4 regions of the Pedococcus sp. P1_H8 genome follow, and region 3 is predicted to be linked to each of the others. Evidence: riboswitches for the same ligand, from Rfam matches in the RefSeq annotation. Region 3 holds a riboswitch; each other region holds the start of a gene.
The links. Region 3 has a riboswitch for S-adenosylmethionine ahead of AC1DYG_RS10900 (aminotransferase class V-fold PLP-dependent enzyme). Riboswitches for the same ligand answer to the same signal wherever they lie in the genome.
Positions count from the first base shown of each region.

Region 1: linked by a shared signal. The riboswitch ahead of ssuE (NADPH-dependent FMN reductase) and the one ahead of AC1DYG_RS10900 (aminotransferase class V-fold PLP-dependent enzyme) in region 3 are both predicted to bind S-adenosylmethionine.
Region 2: linked by a shared signal. The riboswitch ahead of metX (homoserine O-acetyltransferase MetX) and the one ahead of AC1DYG_RS10900 (aminotransferase class V-fold PLP-dependent enzyme) in region 3 are both predicted to bind S-adenosylmethionine.
Region 4: linked by a shared signal. The riboswitch ahead of AC1DYG_RS16775 (bifunctional o-acetylhomoserine/o-acetylserine sulfhydrylase) and the one ahead of AC1DYG_RS10900 (aminotransferase class V-fold PLP-dependent enzyme) in region 3 are both predicted to bind S-adenosylmethionine.

Region 1 is NZ_JBFUCP010000003.1:101,312-107,172, reverse strand. Features, by position in the region: gene AC1DYG_RS03990 (sensor histidine kinase) at 1-1,792, opposite strand, end outside; tRNA gene AC1DYG_RS03985 (tRNA-Phe) at 1,928-2,004, opposite strand; gene AC1DYG_RS03980 (NADP-dependent oxidoreductase) at 2,175-3,101, shown strand; SAM riboswitch class IV at 3,269-3,383, shown strand; gene ssuE (NADPH-dependent FMN reductase) at 3,604-4,179, shown strand; gene AC1DYG_RS03970 (ABC transporter substrate-binding protein) at 4,179-5,234, shown strand; gene AC1DYG_RS03965 (ABC transporter ATP-binding protein) at 5,231-5,861, shown strand, end outside.
Region 2 is NZ_JBFUCP010000005.1:164,144-170,004, reverse strand. Features, by position in the region: gene AC1DYG_RS09610 (YkvA family protein) at 1-368, shown strand, start outside; gene AC1DYG_RS09605 (DUF4192 domain-containing protein) at 565-1,653, shown strand; SAM riboswitch class IV at 1,744-1,854, shown strand; gene metX (homoserine O-acetyltransferase MetX) at 1,872-3,008, shown strand; gene AC1DYG_RS09595 (universal stress protein) at 3,116-3,517, shown strand; gene AC1DYG_RS09590 (RNA polymerase sigma factor) at 3,778-5,409, shown strand; gene AC1DYG_RS09585 (septum formation family protein) at 5,848-5,861, shown strand, end outside.
Region 3 is NZ_JBFUCP010000006.1:245,303-251,163, reverse strand. Features, by position in the region: gene AC1DYG_RS10905 (FtsK/SpoIIIE family DNA translocase) at 1-1,698, opposite strand, end outside; SAM riboswitch class IV at 2,177-2,289, shown strand; gene AC1DYG_RS10900 (aminotransferase class V-fold PLP-dependent enzyme) at 2,333-3,742, shown strand; gene AC1DYG_RS10895 (ribonuclease J) at 3,886-5,571, opposite strand; gene dapA (4-hydroxy-tetrahydrodipicolinate synthase) at 5,568-5,861, opposite strand, start outside.
Region 4 is NZ_JBFUCP010000012.1:53,707-59,567, forward strand. Features, by position in the region: gene AC1DYG_RS16750 (hypothetical protein) at 1-185, shown strand, start outside; gene AC1DYG_RS16755 (hypothetical protein) at 178-585, shown strand; gene AC1DYG_RS16760 (nitroreductase family deazaflavin-dependent oxidoreductase) at 601-1,047, opposite strand; gene AC1DYG_RS16765 (hypothetical protein) at 1,153-1,443, shown strand; gene AC1DYG_RS16770 (hypothetical protein) at 1,440-2,693, shown strand; SAM riboswitch class IV at 2,783-2,897, shown strand; gene AC1DYG_RS16775 (bifunctional o-acetylhomoserine/o-acetylserine sulfhydrylase) at 3,056-4,375, shown strand; gene AC1DYG_RS16780 (hypothetical protein) at 4,469-4,672, shown strand; gene hrpA (ATP-dependent RNA helicase HrpA) at 4,704-5,861, shown strand, end outside.

The DNA.
Region 1 (5,861 bases), on a different contig from region 3:
CGGACTCCACGCTGATCGAGCCGCCGTGGCGCGCGATGATCCGGGCGACGATGCTCAGGCCCAGGCCGGTACCGGGCACCTGGAGGGCAGCCGGATTGGTGCTGCGGAAGAACTCGGTGAACAGGGACTCCTGATCCTTGGGGGAGATGCCCAGCCCCTCGTCGGCGCACAGCAGGACGATGCTTTCGCGGTCTCGTCGGGTGCTCAGCCGCACGACGCCGTGGTCGGGGCTGAACTTCACCGCGTTGCTCACCAGGTTGTCGACGACGCGGGCAAGCTCCTCGGCGTTGCCGGCGACGACCGTGCCGCCCTCGACGAGGTCGCTGTCCAGCTGTATGCCGCGCTGTTCCGCGGCGGGCCGGAACATGTCCATCGCGTCCTGGGTCAAGCACGCGAGATCCACCTCGCTGCTGACCAGGGGGCGGTCCGGGTCGCTGACCTTCGACAGCGTGAGCAGGTCGTCGACCAGGGCCCGCAGCCGGTGGGTATTGCGTTCCATGACCCCGAGTGACCAGTCGGCGTCCGACTTCGGGTCGTTGCCCGTCGGCTCGTCGTCCGCCCTGGGGTCGTCGCGCAAGAGCTCGAGATGGCCGACGATGGACGTGAGCGGATTCTTGAGCTCGTGCGCCACTGTCGAGAACAGGGAGGTCTTCGCGCGGTCGGACTGGCGCAGCTGGTCGACCAGGCGGCGCTCGAGTTCCAGCAGGCGCGCATTGACGATGGCCCGTCCGATGTCACGTCCCATCTCCAGTGCCGACGCCGCCTCCGCATCGCTCCAGGTCGGCTCCTGGGCTGAGCGCGTGATGACGACATGGCCGAGGCATTCGCGGCCCGCTCCGATGGGGGCGAGCATCCAGGCTCCCCCGCCGAAGGCGGCTGTGAACGCGAGCATGGTGCCGACCTCCTCGTCGGTCAGCAGTCCCTGTGGGTGGGTGGACCCCGCCCGCACCAGGGCTGCGGTCCGCCGACGCCAGCATTGCTGCGCCACGCGCCGCACCAGGTTCACGACGTCCGCGGGGGCACTGTCCGCGCCGTGTCCGAAGTGGGCGACGACACCTCCATCGGCGGGATCGTTCTCGTGGCCGAACGTGCGCACCCAGATCGCCGACCCCTTCAAACCCTCCAGCACGGGTTCGACGACGGCTTCCACGGCGCGAGCGGGATCAAGGATCTCCTGCGAGATCCGGGCAACGGTGTGCACGGCGGCGGCGAGGCGTACCTGCTCGGCCAGCGCCAGCCGCTGTCGGGCACCGTTGATCGCGATGCCTGCTTGGTTGGCGAAGACCTCGAGCAGGCCCTGCTGCACCTCGTCGGGGCGCCTGCCACTGAGTGGAAGGTCGACGGTGATCATGCCCAGCCACGTGCCGGCGACGTCGTAGAAGGGCGCCAGCAACGTGTCGAGGGGGTCCCAGGAGTCGGGTTCTCCAATCGCGGAGACCTCCCACCCCTCTGCCACCCAGCCGGGCTGCGAGGTCGGCGGCAACCGGTCCGCCGGGACGAAACGCAGCGTGCCCCACTGCTCCGCGATCTCGAACTCGGCCTCGACCAGGCCGCGCGGGGTGCGTCGCCCCATCAGCTCGCGACGGGCTCCGGCGTCGCCGGCGACGGCAACGACCTCGAGGTCCCCGTCCGGCTGGACGAGGCTGATCGCGGCCACCCGAAAGCCGACCACGTCCGCTGCGCCCTCGACGATCAGGTCGAGCACGTCCTGCAGGCTCTCCTGACCACTGGCGCGGTTCATCAGCTCAGACAGGCGCCGCAACGCCTGCACTCCGGTCGAGGTCAAGACCATCGACTGCTCACCTCCGACCGATTGTTGCGGCTCCCCAGCACCGGTGCAGGCTAATCGCAACGTGCCCTCCGCCACCCCCTTTTCTCCCCACACATAAACCCCCCCGGTCAGCGTGGTGCTGACCTGCGGCTCTCGTGGTGGCCAGGGGCGGGGTCGAACCGCCGACCTTCCGATTTTCAGTCGGACGCTCGTACCAACTGAGCTACCTGGCCGTGGGTGCAGGTGTGTGGTGCCACTGCGATCCCGAACATGCGATCGCGGCGGTCTCGTGCCGAAGCCCGGGGGACCGTCGCGACTGCAGGATCATAGCCGATCCGTGCTGCCCGCTCACAACCGGCTGCAATCGCGGAATAGCCGCGTGTGCAACCAAGTTGCGTCCCCCATGAAGGCAATCACCTTCGCCGAGTACGGCGACCCCGACATCCTCCAGCTCTCCGACCTCCCCGACCCCAAGGTCGGCCCGGGTGAGGTGCTGATCCGCGTCCGCAGCGCGGCCGTGAACCCCGTCGACTGGAAGGTCCTCAAGGGCTACCTCGACGGCCTCATGGTCGTGGAGTTCCCCGCGATCCCCGGCTGGGACGTCTCCGGAGTCGTCGAGGCGGTCGGCCCAGACACCCCCGAGTGGGCCGTCGGCGACCACGTGATCGCCTACGCCCGCAAGGACTGGGTGCAGGGCGGCACCTTCGCCGAGCTCGTCACCGCGCCGGTTCGCACCGTCGCGCGCAAGCCGAAGTCGCTCGACTGGCACCAGGCGGCGGGCCTCCCGCTCGCCGGCCTCACGGCATACCAGCTGCTGGCTCGGCTGGGGATCAAGGACGGCGAGACCGTCCTCGTGCACGCCGCCGCCGGTGGCGTCGGCCTCTTCGCCGTCCAGATCGCCCGCGCCCTCGGCGCGCGCGTGATCGGCACCGCCTCCGAGGGCAACCACGAGTTCCTGCGCGGGCTGGGTGCCGAGCCCGTGACGTATGGCGCTGGGCTGGCCGAGCGCGTGCGTGATCTCTCGCCCGACGGCGTGGACGTCGTGGCCGACTTCGTGGGCGGCGTCCTGGACGTGACGCAGGCGGTCCTCGCCGACGGTGGCCGGCACGGGTCGATTGCCGACGGCACCGTCGCCGCGGCGGGTGGGCTGGCGGCCTGGGTGCGACCCGACGCGGAGGACCTGACGGCGCTGGGTGACCTGGCCGACGCCGGGAGGCTGACCGTCCCGGTGGCCGAGGTGTTCGCGCTCGCGGATGCGGCGAAGGCGTTCGAGCTCAGCCAGACCGGGCACGTCCGCGGCAAGATCGCCATCGAGGTCAGCACCGATTGAGGTTGTGTGCCTGAGGTTGAGCTCTGACTCCGCCTCAGGCACACAACTGCTCGAAAAGAGCGCCCGCGCAACGGATTCCGTGCGTGGGCGCCCTTCGTCGTCCCAGCATGCGAGAGGCATATCCTACTTATTTGATAGGTAATGAAGGAACCGCTACCTTCGACGCAGGTCATGAGTTCCAGTGACAAGCCCCGGCTCACTGGACGGCAACCCTCCCACTCGCGGTGGGGTGCTCCGGGTGAAGACCTGGCGGCAGTCGAGCGACTGTCGCAAGCGCGAGGCTCTCGAGCCTCATCCGAGGACGGAAACCCATGAAGGACAACGGATCCAGGCAGGCAGCCGCTCGCTCCTGCCGACCCGTCCTGCGCAGGCACATCGACCTGCTCAGGGTTTCCAGCGCGCTCTGTCAACACTGACGCTCCTCCTCGAAACCCATTCTCCTGCAACGGTTCTGCGCCTCGGCGCGGGACCGGCGATGCCTCTTGCCCGAAAGGATCCACCCATGGCTGTCATTGCCACGATCTCCAGCAGTCCCTCCCTCTCCTCCAAGACCGACGCCGTCCTCTCCGACATCGCCAGACAGCTCCAACGCGCCGGCCACGTCGTCGTCCCGATCGTGCTGCGGGACCTACCCGCCGGCCCACTCCTGCGTGGCGACGCCCACGACCCCGAGGTGGCCCGCGCCGTGGCTGCCCTCGAGGCGGCGGACGCGGTCGTCGTCTCCACCCCGGTCTACAAGGCGGCCTACGGCGGCCTGCTCAAGACGTTCCTCGACCTGCTGCCGCAGTTCGCGCTGCGCGGCAAGGTCGTCCTGCCCGTGGCCACCGGCGGCACGTCCGCGCACGTGCTGGTCGTCGACTACGCCCTCCGGCCCGTCCTGGCGAGCCTGTCCCCGAGCAGCATCACCCCGGGCTGGTTCGTCCTGGCCGACCACGTGAGGCTCGTCGACGGGGGTGAGGCACTCCTCGACGAGGCTGCCCGGCGGCCGCTGCAGGAGGTCACGACCGTCTTCCTCGACACGGTGGCGGGCCGCTCCCTGGTCACCGCGGGCGCCGGGCTCCGTGAGGCGGTGGCCTGATGCGCACGATTCGTCGCTCCTTCACCGCGAGCCGGGCCCTGGTCGCCTCGCTGGCCGCAGCGCTCCCACTCGTCCTGGCGTCCGGCTGCTCGCTCCCGTCGAGCGAGGCCAGCAGCTCAGCCAAGGACAAGGGGCCGGTGACCATTCGCTACCAGGGGTGGGCCAACTCGGTGTCGCTGCCTGAACTCGCCTCCGACCTGGGCTACTTCCCCACCCTCAAGCTCAACTGGGTCGGCAACACCACCAGCGGTCCCCAGGACATCCAGTCCGCGGCCACGGGGCAGACCGACTTCGGCGGCGCGTTCTCCGGCGCCGTGGTCAAGCTGATCACCGCAGGGGCTCCCGTCAAGGCCGTGGTCAACTACTACGGCGAGGACGCCAAGTCGTTCAACGGGTTCTACGTCAAGAACGACAGCCCGATCCGGACCCCGCACGACCTCATCGGGAAGAAGATCGCCGTCAACACCCTGGGGGCGCACGCCGAGGCGGTGATCGACACCTACCTGAAGAAGAACGGGCTCACGCCGGCCCAGATCAAGCAGGTGCAGCTCGTCCCGCTTCCCCCCAACGACACCGAGCTGGCCGTGCGCCGTGGGCAGGTCGACGTGGGCACCCTGTCCGGGGTCCTGCAGGACCACGCCATCGCCACGGGAGGCCTGCGGTCGCTGTTCAGCGACTACGAGCTGTTCGGGGCCTTCAACGGTGGGCAGTACGTCCTGCGCGAGGACTTCATCGCCCAGCACCCCGCGGCGGCGAAGGAGTTCGTCACCGGGGTCGCCAAGGCGATCGAGTGGGAGCGCACGAGCCCTCGCGAGACGGTCATCGCGCGGTTCACCACGATCATCGAGAAGCGAGGTCGCAACGAGAAGACCGACAACCTCAAGTTCTGGAAGAGCGTGGGCGTCGCCAGCAAGGGCGGCGTGATCAGCGACGAGGACTTCACCCGCTGGGAGCCGTGGCTCGTCGACAGCGGAGTCATCGAGCAGGGCGCGCTCAAGCCCGGTGACCTCTACACCAACGAGTACAACGGGATCGCGTCGAAGGCGTCCTCATGAGCACCCACATCGAGCTGCGTGGCGTGACCAAGGAGTTCGCGCTCCGCCCGACGAGGGACCAACCGCAGGCCCGCACGCTCGTTGCCCTGGACGACGTGTCGCTCGAGGTGCCACGCGGTGAGTTCCTCACGCTGGTCGGGCCGAGCGGGTCGGGCAAGACCACCTTGCTCGACCTGCTCGGCGGGCTGAGCCGACCCACGAGCGGCAGCGTCCTCGTGGACGGTGCCGAGGTGACCGGTCCCGGTCTCGACCGGGGCATCGTCTTCCAGCAGTACGCGCTGTTCCCGTGGCGCACCACCCTCGCCAACGTGACCTTCGGCCTCGAGCAGCAGGGACTGAGTCGTCGGGAGCGCACCGAGCGTGCCCGCGACAACCTGGCCCTCGTCGGGCTCGAGGGATTCGAGGACCGCTATCCGCACGGGCTCTCCGGTGGGATGAAGCAGCGGGTCGCGATCGCCCGGAGCCTGGCCTACCAACCGGGGATCTTGCTCATGGACGAGCCGTTCGCTGCGCTGGACGCGCAGACCCGCGAGCAGCTCCAGGACGAGCTGTTGCGGATCTGGCGGGCCACCGCCACGACCGTCGTGTTCATCACCCACGGCATCGAGGAGGCGGTCTACCTCGGCC
Region 2 (5,861 bases), on a different contig from region 3:
TGACCCGCTTCGGTGCCCTGCGCACCATCGCCACCGCGGTGCGGACCGCAACCCGTCCGGGATCGCCCGCCCTCGGCGAGCGACTGATGAGCCTGCCCCGACTGTTTCGGGCCACTTTTCGCGGTGAGTATGCCGGGACCACCCGCGGCCGGCTCCTGATGGTTCTCGGGGCGGTGGCCTATGTCGTGTCGCCCATCGACCTGATCCCCGAGCTGGCCCTGTCCGTCTTCGGTCTCGCCGACGACGCGGTGGTGGTGTCGTGGATCGCGGCAACCGTCGTCAACGAGACCGAGTCGTTCCTCGCCTGGGAGCGCACCACGCCGGCGAGGAGCGCGCACGAGACCGTGGAGGGCGACGTCGTCCGCTGACGCCAGCACGACGTCCTGATCCGCGCGGTCGGGGCGTTTCGGGGGGTGTGGGCGGTGCGGTATTTCGGGTGTGTGGACGCCGTCGTGGCGCCGTGGCGGTGCCCGCTGGGCACACCTCGCCCGCTCCGGACGGCCTCGTCCACAGCGCTGCCTGCCAGCGCTCACGGGCTGGCCTGGAGGCCGCCACCGTTGGCCCATGAGCCAGAGCCAGATCAGACTGCGAGGGCCGGCGGACGTCGTCGCCGTCCTCCCGTACCAGCTTGGTTACCACCCGCAGGACTCGATCGTGCTGATCGCCCTGCACGGTCGCAGCGTCGGGCTGATCGAGCGGATCGACCTGCCACCACCGCAGGACGCCGAACAAGTCGGCAGCGTCCTGGTGGCACCCCTGCTGGCGGACCGGCCAGATGCGGTCATGCTCGTCGGCTACGAGACGGCGGCTGGCTCGAGCCGGCTCGCGCTCGACGCGGTGCGTCGGCTGGCGACCGAGGCCGACCTCCAGGTGCTTGACCGACTCGTCGTTCGTGACGGACGCTGGTTCGCCATCGACTGCGCCGACGGTTGCTGTCCGAGCGACGGCGCACCCGTTCCGGCGGCCGCCGACACCCCCGCCGTCGCCGAGTACGTCGGGCTCGAGATCGCGCCGCTCACGGGTCGGTCGGCGATTGCCGACCTCGTTGCCGCAGATCCAGCCCTCGTGGAGGAGGTGGCAGCGGAACTGGCGGGTGTCGTGTCGTCCGACCCGGGACGGTCCGCGGCCGCCTTCCGGCTCGAAGCGCTGTCGCGCTGGTCCGTGGTCTGCGACGTGACCGATGGCGCCCCCGACGTCGAGGAGCTCGGTCCGGCCGGGGTCTCCCTACTCGTGCGCAGCATGGAGGACCTCGCGCTGCGCGACGGACTGGTGGCCTGGTTGTGCCCGGGTTCGCTGCCCCTGGACTCCCTGACGCCGGACCTCGTGGACGCGCTGCGCTGCAGCCTGCCGGCTCCCACCTGGCACAGCGGGTCTGCGGGAGCCTCGCCCGCCGTCGCCGGTCGCCGGCTGCTCGCCAGGTTGCAGTCCCTTGTCAGGTGCGTGCCCGACGAGCACGCGGCCCCAGTGCTCACGGTGCTCGCCAACTGTGCCTGGTGGCAGGGGGACGGAGCGCTGGCCCGGACGTGCGTGGACCGAGCGCTCCGCACGCACCCCGAGTACCGCCTGGCGCTGCTGCTCGAACGCATGCTCGACCTCGGAGTGCGTCCCGGAAGCCAGAAGCAGCAACCTGCGACGGAGGCGCGGTCCCGCTGACCCGGGCGTCGAGCCACGACCCGCCCTACTGCGCGTCCATCGTGCGGACGCCGGGGACGCGCCGACGGCCTCCTCGTATGATGGTCGACAGGTCATGAGTCCCAGCACCAAGCCCCGGCTTGCTGGGCGGCAACCCTCCTCGCGGTGGGGTGCCCCGGGTGAGGACCCGGCCGACCCTGACCTGGGCGGCAAGCGCGAGCGCCACAGGAGTAGTTCCGATGACCACGACCTCCCCACCACGAGCGACGTCAGGGGCCTGGCGCGAGGGTGACCCCGCCGGCCGACGCCAGTTCGTCGACCTCGGCGCGGTGGAGCTCGAGCGCGGCGGTGTCCTTCCCGCGGTGCGGGTCGCCTACGAGACCTGGGGTGAGCTCAACGCCGCTCGGGACAACGCCATCCTCGTCGAGCACGCCCTCACCGGTGACAGCCATGTCGAGGGCCCGACGGGTCCGGGTCATCCGACGCCGGGCTGGTGGGACGGGCTGATCGGGCCCGGCCGGCCCCTCGACACCGATCGCCACTTCGTCGTGGCCGCCAACGTCCTGGGCGGCTGCCAAGGGAGCACCGGCCCGTCCTCGCCGGCCATCGACGGTGCACCGTGGGGCAGCCGCTTCCCCTTCGTCACCGTGCGTGACCAGGTGCAGACCGAGGCCCTGCTCGCGGACGTCCTGGGCATCCACCGTTGGCACGCCGTCCTGGGCGGCTCCATGGGGGGCATGCGTGTCCTCGAATGGGCGGTGACCCATCCAGAGCGCGTCGCCACGGCCATCGTGCTGGCCAGCACGGCCTACGCCACTGCGGAGCAGATCGGCTGGTGCCAGGCGCAGCTGCTCGCGATCCGCGCGGACAGCGACTTCCACGGTGGCGACTACTACGAGCGCGGCGCCGGACCCGAGACGGGGCTGGGGATCGCGCGGCGGATCGCGCACGTCACCTACCGCAGCGAGCTCGAGCTGCACGAGCGGTTCGGTCGCGAGCCGCAAGCGGCGGAGGACCCGCTGGGCGGCAATGGTCGCTATGCCGTCGAGTCCTACCTCGACCACCACGCGGGCAAGCTGGCCGGACGATTCGACGCCAACTCCTACGTCGTCCTCACCGAGGCGATGAACTCCCACGACGTCGGGCGGGGACGTGGGGGAGTCGCGCAGGCACTCGCCAGGATCACCGCGCAGGTGGCAGTGGTCGCCGTCGACTCGGACCGGCTCTACCCGCCGCGGCTGTCCACGGAGATCGCGGACGCGGTCCCGGCGGCACAGCTGCACACCGTGCACTCCGACTACGGTCACGACGGGTTCCTCATCGAGATCGAGCAGGTCGGTCAGATCGTGTCCCGAGTGCTCGGTGGCCCTGCCTGACCGGGCGATTTCCGGTACGGTCGCCCCAGCGGCTGCCGTCGCCTGGTGTGCCCCGGTCCACCCGGGTCAACACCGCTACTCGGTCAACTGAACGTAGGAGGTCCCCTGTGTCCATCGTTGTGGGATATGTACCGACGAAGGAAGGGCGCGCCGCTCTGCGCCGGGCCGCGGACGAGGCGCTGCTGCGCAAGTCCAAGCTGATCGTCATCAACTCCCAGCGCGGTGGCCGAGACTTCGACGGTGACGAGGCGAACCGTTTCGAGGCGGACCTCTCCCGCATCCAGGGCGAGCTCGACGAGGAGGGCCTGGAGCACGAGGTGCGTCAGCTTGTCCGAGGCAACGAGCCGGCCGAGGACCTGATCGCCGTGGCCGAGGAGGAGCACGCCGAGTTCATCGTCATCGGCCTGCGTCGTCGCACTCCCGTGGGCAAGCTCATCCTGGGCTCGAACGCCCAGCGCATCCTGCTCGACGCGTCGTGCCCCGTCCTGGCCGTCAAGGCCGACGCCTGAGGCGACCGGTCTGCACCTGCCCTGCAGGCGTTCCATGGGCATCCAGCTGCGGATCGAGCAGGTGTCCGGAGTGTGCCGATGCGGGATCTGCGGGCAACTCGTTTTACAATGTCATCAACGAGATCTCGTCAGGGTCCAGCCCAGCCGATCTCGGCAATACTTCCACTCCCGCTGTTGTTGTCACAGACATCCCCTCAAGCATGGCTGTGATGACGTGCGCCGTGCCGCGAGTCCGCGACGAAAGGTAGTCCGTGTCGCCTGTGTCCAAGAAGGCTGCGAGCCCCGCACCGTCTCTTCCCCCCGAGTTCTCCCACCCCGCGCTGCAGAAGCTGCTCAAGCAGGGCCGCACCAACGGCTCGGTCGACAGCGGTCAGTTGCGTGATGCGCTGGAGGGGGCCGAGATCGCACCCAAGCGGATGAAGGCTGTGCTGCGTTCCCTGGACGAGCAGGGCATCCACGTGACCCTCGACTCGGCGACCGCCTCCCGCGCGGTGGCTGCGACCAGCACCCGCAAGAAGACGGCCACGGCGCCGGCCAAGAAGGCGGCCGCCAAGACTGCCGCACCTGCCGCCAAGTCGGCTGCCAAGACTGCGGCGCCGAAGGCCGAGACCACCCCCGTCAAGGCTGCTGCCGGCAAGGCCGCGGCCGCCAAGACTGCGCCCGCCAAGGCGACCACGACGAAGAAGGCCGCCTCCGCGGCCGCGGGTGAGGCAGCCCCGGCCACGAAGAAGGCAGCGACCTCGAAGTCGGCCGCCAAGACCGCGGCCACGGGCAAGGCTGCAGCAGACGGCGACGCCGCCGTCGACGGCGACGAGCCGGTGCCTGCCGAGCCCACCGAGGTGGTCGAGGGCGAGCTCGAGGACGTCGTCGTCGAGGACGACACCGAGGACGAGAAGAAGGACGACGAGGACGAGGGCTCCGGCTTCGTCCTGCGCGACGACGACGAGGACGACGCACCCGTCCAGCAGGTCGTCACCGCGGGTGCCACCGCAGACCCGGTCAAGGACTACCTCAAGCAGATCGGCAAGGTCGCGCTGCTCAACGCCGAGCAGGAGGTCGAGCTCGCCAAGCGCATCGAGGCCGGCCTGTTCGCCGAGGAGCGGCTCAACTCGGGCGACAAGATCGAGATGAAGCTCAAGCGTGAGCTGTGGTGGATCGCCCAGGACGGCAAGAAGGCCAAGAACCACCTCCTCGAGGCCAACCTGCGCCTCGTGGTCTCGCTGGCCAAGCGCTACACCGGTCGCGGCATGCTCTTCCTCGACCTGATCCAGGAGGGCAACCTCGGCCTGATCCGTGCGGTCGAGAAGTTCGACTACACCAAGGGCTACAAGTTCTCGACCTACGCGACGTGGTGGATCCGCCAGGCGATCACCCGCGCGATGGCCGACCAGGCCCGCACCATCCGCATCCCGGTGCACATGGTCGAGGTCATCAACAAGCTGGCCCGCGTGCAGCGCCAGATGCTCCAGGACCTCGGGCGCGAGCCCACCCCGGAGGAGCTCGCCAAGGAGCTCGACATGACCCCCGAGAAGGTCGTCGAGGTCCAGAAGTACGGTCGCGAGCCGATCTCCCTGCACACCCCCCTGGGTGAGGACGGCGACAGCGAGTTCGGTGACCTCATCGAGGACTCCGAAGCTGTGGTGCCCGCCGACGCGGTCAGCTTCACGCTGCTGCAGGAGCAGCTCCACTCGGTGCTCGACACCTTGTCCGAGCGCGAGGCCGGCGTGGTCTCGATGCGCTTCGGGCTCACCGACGGCCAGCCCAAGACGCTCGACGAGATCGGCAAGGTCTACGGCGTGACCCGCGAGCGGATCCGCCAGATCGAGTCCAAGACGATGAGCAAGCTGCGCCACCCGTCGCGCAGCCAGGTGCTCCGCGACTACCTCGACTGACAAGGCCGGCGCCAATCTCCGCCTGACCGCAGGTCCGGTGCCCGTGGGCTCCGGACCTGCTGCCGCGTCTGGTGGCCGGTGGGGGTTCCCCGTCCACGCTGGGCGCGAGCGACGTTGCGCAGAGTCGGACCGCCCCGGATGAGCCATCCATGCGTCTTTCGTACGAGCCTTCTCGTTGGTTTGCCGTACGTGCAGCACCGTGCGTTTGGCTAGGCTTCGCCGTGGACGAGTGGCTCTCCTCGGAGGGACAAGACGATGCCCGGTGACCCCCCTCTCGCATCTGACCCCGAAGGCTTGGCGTCGGGGCAAGCGGAAGCGGCGGCGCCTCAAGGGGCAACGGATACGTCCGGGACGAATCAGCAACCCGTCCCGGCAGCCCGCCACCGCGGACGAGTCCGCCACCGGGGCCTGAAGCAGTTCGCGGCCGCGACTGCGATGGTGGCCGCGGCGTT
Region 3 (5,861 bases):
CTCGTCGACGATGACGAGCAGGTAGGGGTAGGGGTGGATGACCCGCTCGGACCCTGCCAGCGGCTTGACCTTCCCCGCCTTGACCGCCTTGTTGAAGTCGTCGATGTGCTTGAACCCGAACTGCGCGAGGTCGTCGTACCTCGTGTCCATCTCGCGCACCACCCAGGCGAGTGCCTCGGCTGCCTTCTTGGGGTTCGTGATGATCGGCGTGATGAGGTGCGGGATCCCCTCGTATGCCGTGAGCTCCACCCGCTTGGGGTCCACCAGGACCATGCGCACCTCGTCGGGCGTGGCCCGCATCAGGATCGAGGTGATCATCGAGTTGACGAAGCTGGACTTGCCCGCACCGGTGGCGCCCGCGACGAGCAGGTGCGGCATCTTGGCGAGGTTGGCGATGACGTAGCCGCCCTCGACGTCCTTGCCGACCCCCATCACCATCGGGTGCTCGTTGCCCCGCGCGGCCTGGCTGCGAAGCACGTCGCCGAGGCTGACCTTCTCGCGGTCGGCGTTCGGGATCTCGATGCCGATCGCGGACTTGCCCGGGATCGGCGAGAGGATACGGACGTCGGCGGAGGCCACGGCATACGCGATGTTCTTGGAGAGGGCGGTGACCCGCTCGACCTTGGTGCCGCGGCCGAGCTCGACTTCGTAGCGGGTGACCGTCGGTCCGCGGCTGAAGCCGGTGACCTGGGCATCGATGTCGAACTGCTCGAGCACCTGGCTCAGCGACTCGACCACCCGGTCGTTGGCGGCGCTGCGGGTCTTGTGCGGTGAGCCGGGCTCGAGGATCGCGTTGTCGGGCAACGTGTAGGTGATGTCGCCGGCCAGGGCGAGCTGCTCGACGCGCTGCGGCAACGGGGTCGTCGGCGGCGCCTCGAGGGCGGCCTTGACCTCGATGGCCGGACCCTTGACGGGCGAGGTGGTTTCGGCGGTCGCCGAGGGGGCCAGCACGCCGGGCGAGGTCGGGCGCTTCTCGCCCGGGCGGAACCGCCGACCGTCGGGTGCCACGAGGGCGGCCTGCTCGAACGCCTCGTCCCCCTCGAGGGGACCCTCCGGGTCGATCACCCGGCGACGACGCTTGGGCTTGTCCTCGACCGCGTCGGTGAGCCCATCGGTGCCGGGGTCGACAGCCCCACGGTGCAGGAGGTGGTCGCGCAGCTCGGAGAGTCGGGTCGGGACCAGGTGCAGCGGCGTCGCGGTCATGACCAGGAGGCCGAAGAAGCCGAGCATCAACAGGATCGGCACGGTGCCGTAGACCGACACCGCCGCCTTCAGCGGGCTGGAGGCGAGGAAGCCGATGATGCCGCCGCCGTCGCGCATTCCGTCGGCGCCCTGCGGCGGAACGGGAACCCCGGCGGCGACGTGCGCCAGTCCGGAGGCAGCGAAGGCGAGTGCGCCGAGACCGACGCCGATACGTGAGTTGGCCGAGTCGTCCTGCGGTGCCCGCAGGAGACGGATGCCGAGGAAGAGCAGGGCGAGCGGCACGGCATACGCCACCCGCCCGAAGGTGCCCGCCACGATCGCGTGGATCACGTCGCCGATCGCACCCTCGAAGGCCCACCACTCGCGGGCCGCCACGACGATCGACAGGCCGATGAGGGCGAAGCCGATCCCGTCGCGGCGGTGCTCGGGCTCGAGCTCGCGAGCGCTGCTGCCCACTCTGCGCACGGCTCCCCCGGCAACGTGTGCCATGCCCATCCAGGTCCCTCGGACGGCGCGCAGGGGCAGGGGCAGTCCGCCCCCGCTGGTCTTGCCGCGGGCAGGGGACTTGCGGGGTGCGCTGCTCTTGCGGTTGGCGGGGCGTGTTGCGGTGCCCCGGCCCCCGGATGAGCGCGACCCTGCTGTTGATCGTGCTGGTGTGGACGGACGTGTCGCCATGATCCGCAGGCTACGCGAAGGTCACACCGGACACACGCGTCACACGCGTTCCACGGCCGGGCAATGTGTCCCTTCCGGCCTCGCCGACGACCAGGAATGGTCGTCGGCACAGGCGCGCACCCAGGGGGAAAAAAGGTCGCGCGGGGACGGCGGTGCCGACCCACCCCGCCAGACCGCTCGGCCAAGGCCGCCCGGCCGTTCCACGCCGCAGACCGCAGACCGCGGATCCATCTCAGATCGCGGGAACCCCGCCCGGGTGCTGGATCGCGCTGGGCACGTGCCGCTACCCTCGACGACAGGTCATGAGTGTCAGCGCGAAGCCCCGGCTTGCTGACCAGCAACCCTCCTCCGCGGTGGGGTGCTCCGGGTGACGACCGGGCCGACTGCACCCGCAGCCGGCAAGCGCGGACTCGGGAGCTCTCTCGGGTCCCACCCGGACCAGGAGCTGTACCCCATGTCGATCGCGAGCACCCCGCCACCCGCCTTTCGTCGGAGCGCGCCCCTGGCGCACGCCCGCACCCAGAGCCACCTGCGCCCCGTCCCCGACGCCGGTTCCCTGGGCGAGGTCGGCCCGCTGCCCGCAGTGGTGTCCGAGTCGCTGCTCGTGCCGACGGTGGACGGCGCCGTCGACTATGCCAACTTCGACCACGCCGCGTCGACGCCGGCGCTGGTGAGCGTCAAGAAGGCAGTCGACACCGCGCTGCGGACCTACTCCTCGGTCCACCGGGGCAACGGCTGGGCCTCCCGGGTGACCTCGGCGTGGTACGAGCAGGCGCGGGCCGAGGTGCGGGCGTTCGTCGGGGCACGTGAGGGCGACGAGGTCGTCTTCACCCGCAACAGCACCGACTCGTTCAACCTCCTGGCTCGCTGTCTGCCACGACACACGCAGGTCTTCGTCTTCGAGTCCGAGCACCACGCCGCACTGCTGCCCTGGCCGACGAACCGGACCCACCGGCTTCCGGTTCCCGGCAGCGTCAGCGACGCGAGGGCCCTTCTGCGCACCGCACTCCGCGACCACCCCGGCCGGCACCGCCTGGTCGTGCTGGCCGGTGCCTCCAACGTCACCGGGGAGATCTGGCCCGTCCGGGAGCTGGCCGCCATCGCCCGGCAGGCCGGTGCGAGGGTCGTCCTCGACGCCGCCCAGTACGCACCGCACCGCCCGGTCGACCTCGACGACCTCGGCGTCGACTACGCCGTGCTCTCCGGCCACAAGCTCTACGCACCGTTCGGCACGGGAGTCCTGGCGGGTCGGGTCGACTGGCTCGACGCTGCGGCGCCCTACCTCGCCGGCGGCGGCGCCACCAAGTCGGTGACCGAGCGCGGTGTCGTATGGCAGCAGGGGGCCGCCCGCCACGAGGGGGGCAGTCCCAACGTCATCGGCGCCATCGCCCTGGCGGCGGCGTGCCACGCCCTGCGCGCGCACTCCGACGCCGTCGAGGAGCACGAGCGCGCGCTGGGCGCACGCCTGCTGGAGGGCCTGTCCGCCATCGACGGTGTGCAGACCTACTCGCTCTTCAGTCCCGACCACGAGCGGGTCGCTGTGGCGACCTTCACCATCGACGGGGTGGACTCGTCCCTGGTGTCCGCGGCCCTGTCGGCCGAGCACGGCATCGGCGTCCGGGACGGCAAGTTCTGCGCGCACCTGTGCGTCGACGCCCTGCTCGACGACCCCTATGCCGTGGGCTCCACGACCGCCGTCCGGGCCAGCGTCGGGCTGGCCACGACCGCGGAGCACGTCGAGCGGTTGCTCTCGGCCGTGGCCGAGCTCGCCGAGCACGGGCCTCGCGCCGAGTACGTCAACGGTCCGCAGGGCTGGTTGCCCGTCGGCGACCCGCGGGCGCTCGACCTCGCCCGCCCCTGGTAGCCGACCCCGCGGCATACCCCGCCGTTGGCTGGCAGCTCACACCCCACCCGCCACCCCTTTATCGGGTTACCCGATAAAGGGGTGCTTCACCCGGGAACGGTTCTCGGGTGAAGCGCAACCTTGTTGGGTGAAGCCGGCGCAGGTCAGGCCTGGATGACGACCGGGATGATCATCGGGCGGCGGCGGATCTTGCCGCCGACCCAACCGCCGATCGCCCGGCGCATGACCTGCTCGAGCTGATGGGAGTCGGTGACACCGTTGCCGGTGGCCTCGGCGAGCGCCTGCTCGATCTTGGGCCGCACCTGGCTGAAGATCTCGTCGTCCTCGGCGAAGCCCCGGGCCTGGATCTCCGGCCCGGCGGCGATCTTGCCGGTGGCGGAGTCGATCACCACGATGACCGAGATGAACCCCTCGTCACGCAGGATCCGGCGGTCCTTGAGCAGCGCCTCGTCGAATTCACCCACCGAGGACCCGTCGACGTAGACGTAGCCGCAGGGCACCGCCCCGACGATCCGCGCGACACCGTCGACGAGGTCGACGACCACGCCGTCCTCGGCCAGCACGACCTGCTCGCGGGGGACACCGGTCTGGACCGCGAGCTCGGCGTTGGCCACGAGGTGGCGCCACTCGCCGTGCACCGGCATCACGTTGCGGGGCTTGACGATGTTGTAGCAGTAGAGCAGCTCGCCGGCGCTGGCGTGGCCGGACACGTGCACCTTGGCGTTGCCCTTGTGCACGACGTTGACACCGAGCCGCATGAGGCCGTTGATGATGCGGTAGACGGCGTTCTCGTTGCCGGGGATCAGGGACGAGGCCATGAGGACCGTGTCTCCCTCTCCCACATCGATGCGGTGGTCGCGGTTGGCCATCCTCGACAGCGCAGCCATCGGCTCGCCCTGCGACCCGGTGCAGATCAGGACGACCTGGTCGTCGGGGAAGTTGTCGAGCTTCTTGACGTCGACGAGCACGCCGTCGGGCACGTGGAGGTAGCCCAGCTCGGCGGCGATCCCCATGTTGCGCACCATCGAGCGGCCCACCATGGCGACCTTGCGCCCGGCCGACTCTGCGGCGTTGAGCACCTGCTGGACACGGTGCACGTGCGAGGAGAAGCAGGCGACGATGATCCGGCGCTGGGCGTCGCGGAACACCTTGTCGATCGCCGGGGCGATCTCGCGCTCCGGAGTGGTGAACCCGGGGACCTCGGCGTTGGTCGAGTCCGTCATGAACAGGTCGACGCCCTCCTCCCCCAGCCGGGCGAAGGCGCGCAGGTCGGTGAGCCGGTTGTCCAGCGGGAGCTGGTCCATCTTGAAGTCACCGGTGTGCAGGATCGTCCCGCCCGGCGTCCGCACGAAGACCGCGAGCGCGTCGGGGATCGAGTGGTTGACCGCCACGAACTCACAGTCGAAGACACCGAGCTTCTCGCGCATCCCCTCCTTGACACCGAGGGTGTAGGGCGTGATGCGGTGTTCCTTGAGCTTGGCCTCGATGAGCGCCAGCGTCAGCATCGACCCGACGACCGGGATGTCGCGCTTCAGCTTGAGCAGGTAGGGCACCGCGCCGATGTGGTCCTCGTGGCCGTGCGTGAGGACGATCGCCTGGATGTCGTCGAGCCGGTCCTCGAGGTACTCGAAGTCCGGGAGGATCAGGTCGACGCCGGGGTGGTGGTCCTCCGGGAACAGCACGCCACAGTCGATGATGAGCAGCTGGCCGGCGTGCTCGATGACGGCCATGTTGCGGCCGACCTCGCCGAGGCCGCCGAGGGCGATGATGCGGACGCCGTTGGCGGCAAGCGGCCGCGGGAGGTTGAGCTCGGGGTGGGGATGACTCACAAAAGTCCTGACTCGGTGAGACCGGCGCGCAGCTGCGCGACCTGGTCGGGGGTGGCTTCGACGAGGGGCAGGCGCACGGTCGCGGAGTCGATGACTCCGAGCTCGACCAGGGCGGCCTTGGCCATGATGGCTCCCTGCGTGATGTTCATGACGGCGTTGACGGCCGGGACCGCCTGCCGGTTCAGCTCCTGCGCGCGGGCGAGGTCGCCCTTGTCGACGGAGGCGACCATCTCGGCATAGATGTCGCCGGCGACGTGGCCGACGACCGACACCACGCCGATGGCGCCGTT
Region 4 (5,861 bases), on a different contig from region 3:
GTGGCGGCGCCGAACAGGCGACGTTCGCGGCCTACGCGATCACCCTGCCCTTCGTGCCGCCGGCAGCACTGTTCCTGGCGCTGAAGGAGAAGACTCGCTGGGCCATGGGGGTCGTCGCCGTCGGTGCCTTCGGCGTCGCGGTCATGACCGCGCGCCTCCAACAGATCTGGAACCTCCGTGGCTGAGACCCCGTCAGTGCGTTCGACCCGATCGGGACCGGGCGTGGTCCTCGTCGCCGTGTACGGCCTGCTCGCCCTCGCGGCCACCGGTCGTTCGGTGCTGCAGATCTCCGAATACTTCTCGAGGGCACCGCTGGCCTATGTCCTGTCGGCGCTCGCGGCGGTCATCTACGTCGTGGCGACGGTCGCGCTGGCCCGCGGTGACCAGACCTCACGCCGGGTCGCGCTGGTGGCCATCAGCGTCGAGCTGGCGGGGGTGCTCGTCGTGGGCTTGGCGTCCTACCTGGCCACGGAAGCCTTCCCCGACAAGACGGTGTGGTCGCACTTCGGGTCCGGCTACGGCTTCGTGCCGCTGGTCCTGCCCGTGCTCGGGCTGCTCTGGCTGCGGCGCACGCGTCCCCGCTGAGAACTGGTCAGGGGGCTAGGCGCTGGGCTCGTCGATGGGCTCGAGGACGAAGACGGGGATCAGCCGGTCGGTCTTGACCTGGTAGTCGGCGTAGGGCGGGAACGCCTCCACACACCGCGGCCACCACTCCTCGCGCTCGGCGCCTTCGAGCTCACGGGCCCGCACCGTCCAGGTGCGCTCGTCGTCCTGCAGGTCAAGGACCGGGTTCTTCCGGAGGTTGGCGTACCACTTCGGGTGCTCGGGGGCGCCGCCCTTGCTCGCCACCGCGGCATACACACCGTCGTGCTCGACGCGCATCAACGGCACCTTCCGCACCTTGCCGGAGAGGCCGAGCATGGTCAGCATCACGACCGGTCGGCCCTGGATGTCGACCGCGCGGGTCGTCCCCGTGGTCTCGATCTTCTCGACCTGGCTGCGAACCCACGCGGTGGGACTGGCGACGTACTCACCCAGAATGGTCATGGTCCATCACAACACGAACCGGCAGATTCCGGGTGGGCGGGCCCAGCGCCCGGGCGGCTGTGGACAACCTCCGGAGACCTCGCGGGACCGACCTACCCTCGAATCATGACCCGGATCGAGGTGGACCCCGACGCCGTCCTGGCCCTGGCCGATGCCCTCAGGGAGGTGGCAGCGGACCTCCAGTGGCAGGCGCTGCGCGGCTCCGAGCAGACCTGGGCGTTGGGCCCCGGCGACAGCGCGGGGGCGCTCGCCTCCGTGCTCGGCGACTTCGAGCACCAACGCCAGTCACTCGGACGCGAGCTCGAGGACCTGGCCGCCGCGACCGCTCTCGCCGGGCGGTTGTACGCCGAGGTCGAGAGCGGGAGCGCAGCCGCCTTCCCGGGCGGTGGCGGATGACGATCCTGCGGCCGCTTCCCGGCGATCCCGGCACGGTGCGTGCGCTGGCCGACCGACTGGCAGGGCAGGGCGAGCTGCTGCTGGCCCTGGCGGGCACGCTGCGGGGCCTCGGCGACCCGAGCAGGGCCACCTGGTCGGGTCCCGGGGGTGCCGCCTTCGCCGCTCGATCTCGCACGGCGTCCTCGCTACTCGTCTCGGTCGGACGTCGCTACGCGGTCTCCGCGGTGGCCCTGCGTCCGCTCGGCGCGGCGCTGTCGCAGGCGCAGCACGACGCCTCCTGGGCGGTGACGACGCACGCGGAGGCTTGGCAGCTCGCCGTCACCCTCGGCAACCGGCGGGTGGCGGCGCAGGAGAGCGCCGACCTAGCGCAGCGCGTCGTCGCCGCAGACCTGCACCGCAAGGAGATCGAGCAGCTCGAGCTCGTCCAGCTCGCCGAACGCCGCCACGCGGCGGCCTGGGAGCGGTTCGCCGAGGCGGACCGCCGGTGCGCCACCGTGCTGCACCGGCTCGTCCAGGACGGGCTCGACGACTCACGGCTCTACGACTCCCTGACCGGACTGAGTCGCGCGGCCGGTGCCCTGGGGAGCGCGACGGGAGCCGTGGCCATGGCTCCCACGCCGCCGGCCAAGGCGCTGGGCGTGGTCGCCGAGGTCTGCGACGGCCTCGAGGTGACAGCAGACGTCCTGGTCAAGGTCGGCTACGGCGACGGGGACTGGGGCGACATCGCCCTGGGCGCCGCGACGTCGGCCACCGGCCCGGCGTCCGCGGTGCTCAAGCGGGGCGCGCTGGCGACGAACCCCGCGGCTCTCGTCGGCCGCACGAGGACAGCGCGACGCCTGCTGCGCCATGACACCGCCCAACGGCTCCGGCTCGCGACGGCCGAGGAGCTGCGTCGCGCCGGTCGAGCCGACCCCAAGCCCGGCGGCCGCATGTTCCGCGCCACCCGCTCACCGGGCTCGCCGACCGCGACGGCGCACTGGGCGGCCGAGCAGGTCAGGGAACGCGCACGAGTCCTGGTGCGCAACAAGTGGCTCGACGACCTCGCCCTGGTCACCGGTGACCCCGCCCGCTCACGGACGATGTTCGTGACCGGCCTTGCCGCCGAGGCGACCACGGCCGGTCTGGGGGCGGTCGGCACCGGGCGCGACCTGTACCTCCGGCATGAGACGGACGAGGCGATGCAGGCGCGCGACGCCTCCGCCGCGCGTGGCCCCGCCCCGGACCCCGACAACCGCCCCGGCGGCCGCTGACTCAGGCCGCCCGTGGCCACCAGGACGCTGCGTCCGCGATGAGAGATGGGTATGCCGCCCGCTCACCTCCGCGGCGTAGCCTCGGGCCAGGTCATGAGTGCCAGCGACATGCCCCGGCTCGCTGGCCGGCAACCCTCCTCCGCGGTGGGGTGCCCCGGGTGAAGACCTGGCGGGCGGCGCCGTTGCCGTCCGCAAGCGCGGGAGACCCACCACGTGTCCCGCACCGTTCCGGCGGTGGCGTCAGTGATCACAAGACCTTGGGGATGACGGACCTTCCCTTCACGGGCTCCTCGACCACCCACTCCGCCGGCGACGGGCCCCCGAGCCGCGTCACGCGGCATACGAGAGTGAAGGACACCGAGATGAGTTCCACCAACTGGTCGTTCGAGACCCGCCAGGTCCACGTCGGACAAGAGCCGGATTCCGCGACAGGCGCTCGCGCGCTGCCGATCTACCAGACGACGTCATACGTCTTCAAGGACACCGAGCACGCGGCAAACCTGTTTGCCCTCAAGGAGTTCGGCAACATCTACACGCGCATCATGAACCCGACCCAGGACGCCGTCGAGCAGCGCGTCGCGTCGCTCGAGGGCGGCGTCGGGGCGCTGCTCGTCGCCTCGGGCCAGGCTGCCGAGACCCTGGCCATCCTCAACATCGCCGAGGCGGGGGACCACGTCGTGGCGAGCCCGAGCCTGTACGGCGGCACCTTCAACCTGCTCAAGCACACCCTCCCCAAGTTCGGGATCGAGGTGGGCTTCGTCGAGGACCCGAACGACCTGGAGTCGTGGAGGGCAGCCGTCCGGCCCAACACCAAGCTGTTCTTCGGCGAGACCATCTCCAACCCGAAGTCGGAGGTGCTCGACATCGAGGGAGTCGCGGCCGTCGCCCACGAGGCCGGTGTGCCGCTCGTCGTGGACAACACGATCGCCACGCCCTACCTCATCCGCCCGCTGGAGTGGGGCGCCGACATCGTCCTGCACTCCGCCACCAAGTACCTCGGTGGTCACGGCACCTCGATCGCCGGGGTGATCGTCGACGGAGGGACGTTCGACTTCGGGGCCGACCCGGAGAAGTTCCCCAACTACAACACGCCCGAGGAGAGCTACCACGGGCTGGTGTTCGCGCGGGACCTCGGCGTGGGGAGTGCCCTCGGCGCCAACCTGGCGTTCATCCTCAAGGCGCGCGTCCAGCTGCTCCGCGACCTGGGGCCGGCGATCTCACCGTTCAACGCGTTCCTCATCGCCCAGGGCATCGAGACGCTGAGCCTGCGCATCGAGCGGCACCTGGAGAACACCCACAAGGTGGCCGCGTTCCTGCAGGCGCACGAGCAGGTCGAGCAGGTCGTCTGGGCGTCACTGCCCGACCACGAGTCCCACGAGAAGGCGACCAAGTACACGCCACGGGGCGCTGGGGCGGTGCTGGCGTTCGAGATCGCCGGGGGTGTCGAAGCGGGACGCCGGTTCGTCGAGTCACTGGTCCTGCACAGCCACGTCGCCAACATCGGTGACGTGCGTTCGCTCGCGATCCACCCGGCCTCCACGACTCACTCGCAGGGTCCGGACGGCGACCGTCTGAAGGCAGGGGTGACGCCCGGGCTGGTGCGCCTCGCCGTGGGCATCGAGCACATCGACGACATCCTCGCCGACCTCGAGCAGGGGTTCATCGCCGCCAAGAGCGCCTGAGGTGACTGGCCGAGCTGACTGGCTGACACCTGCGTCGGAGCGAACCCGTCGGATGCAGGTGTCAGTCGGCGGCCGCGGGAGGATACTGGGGCCATGGCTTCGCATCCGGGGCCCGTGACGCTTCACCTGCACGTCCACCCGGTCCACCTTCCGCACCAGGTCCCGCGGCTCGCCCTCGCCGTGGCCCTGACCCTCCTTGCCCTCATCCTGCTGCTGGTGACCGTCTCGGGTGGCGGGGCGATCCTAGCTCCCGACCAGCTGCCGAACCCGCGCAACCTGACCACGCTGGTGCGCTGAGCGGACCCAGGGGTGAGTCTGGCTCACCCGTATGATTTCGCCCGTGTCCTCCGAGCAGCGGTCCCGGTCTCGGCGGCCACGTCGACAGGGACATCGACAGGGGCCACCCCACCCCCTGCGGGTGCCGCCCCCCGTGCCGGAGCTCAAGTACCCCCCGGAGCTGCCGGTCGTCGCGCGCAAGGACGACATCGCTGCTGCGATCCGCGACCACCAGGTCGTCATCGTCGCGGGGGAGACGGGCTCGGGCAAGACGACCCAGCTGCCCAAGATCTGCCTCGAGGTGGGGCGCGGGCAGGCGGGACTGATCGGACACACCCAGCCGCGGCGCATCGCCGCGCGCTCGGTGGCCGAGCGCATCGCCGAGGAGCTCGAGGTCGAGCTCGGTGGCGCGATCGGCTACCAGGTGCGTTTCACCGACCAGAGCAGCGACACCACCCTCGTCAAGGTGATGACCGACGGCATCCTGCTCAACGAGATGCAACGAGACCGCCTGCTGCGCAAGTACGACACGATCATCATCGACGAGGCGCACGAACGGTCGCTGAACATCGACTTCATCCTCGGCTACCTCAAGCAGCTCCTCCCGAAGCGGCCCGACCTCAAGGTCGTCATCACCTCCGCGACGATCGACCCGCAGCGCTTCGCGGAACACTTCTGTGACCCGGTGTCGGGGGAGGCAGCGCCGATCATCGAGGTGTCAGGCCGCACCTACCCCGTCGAGGTCCGCTACCGCCCGCTCGTCGACCCGCAGCGGCCCGACGCAGAAGAGCGGGACCAGGTCACGGGCGTGTGTGAAGCCGTCGAGGAGCTGTGGACCGAGCGCGCTGCGGACGGGACCGGTCACGACATCCTCGTGTTCCTCTCGGGGGAGCGCGAGATCCGCGACACCGCCGACGCGCTCGAGAGCATGAAGCTGCCGCAGACGGAGGTGCTGCCGCTCTATGCCCGGCTCTCCGCCGCGGAGCAGCACAAGGTCTTCGGACGGGCCACCGGACGACGAATCGTGTTGGCCACGAACGTCGCCGAGACGTCGCTCACCGTGCCGGGCATCCGCTACGTCGTCGACGGCGGCACCGCACGCATCTCGCGGTACTCCCAGCGCACCAAGGTGCAGCGGCTGCCGATCGAGGGGATCTCGCAGGCGAGTGCGAACCAGCGCGCCGGTCGCTGCGGGCGCCTCGCGGACGGC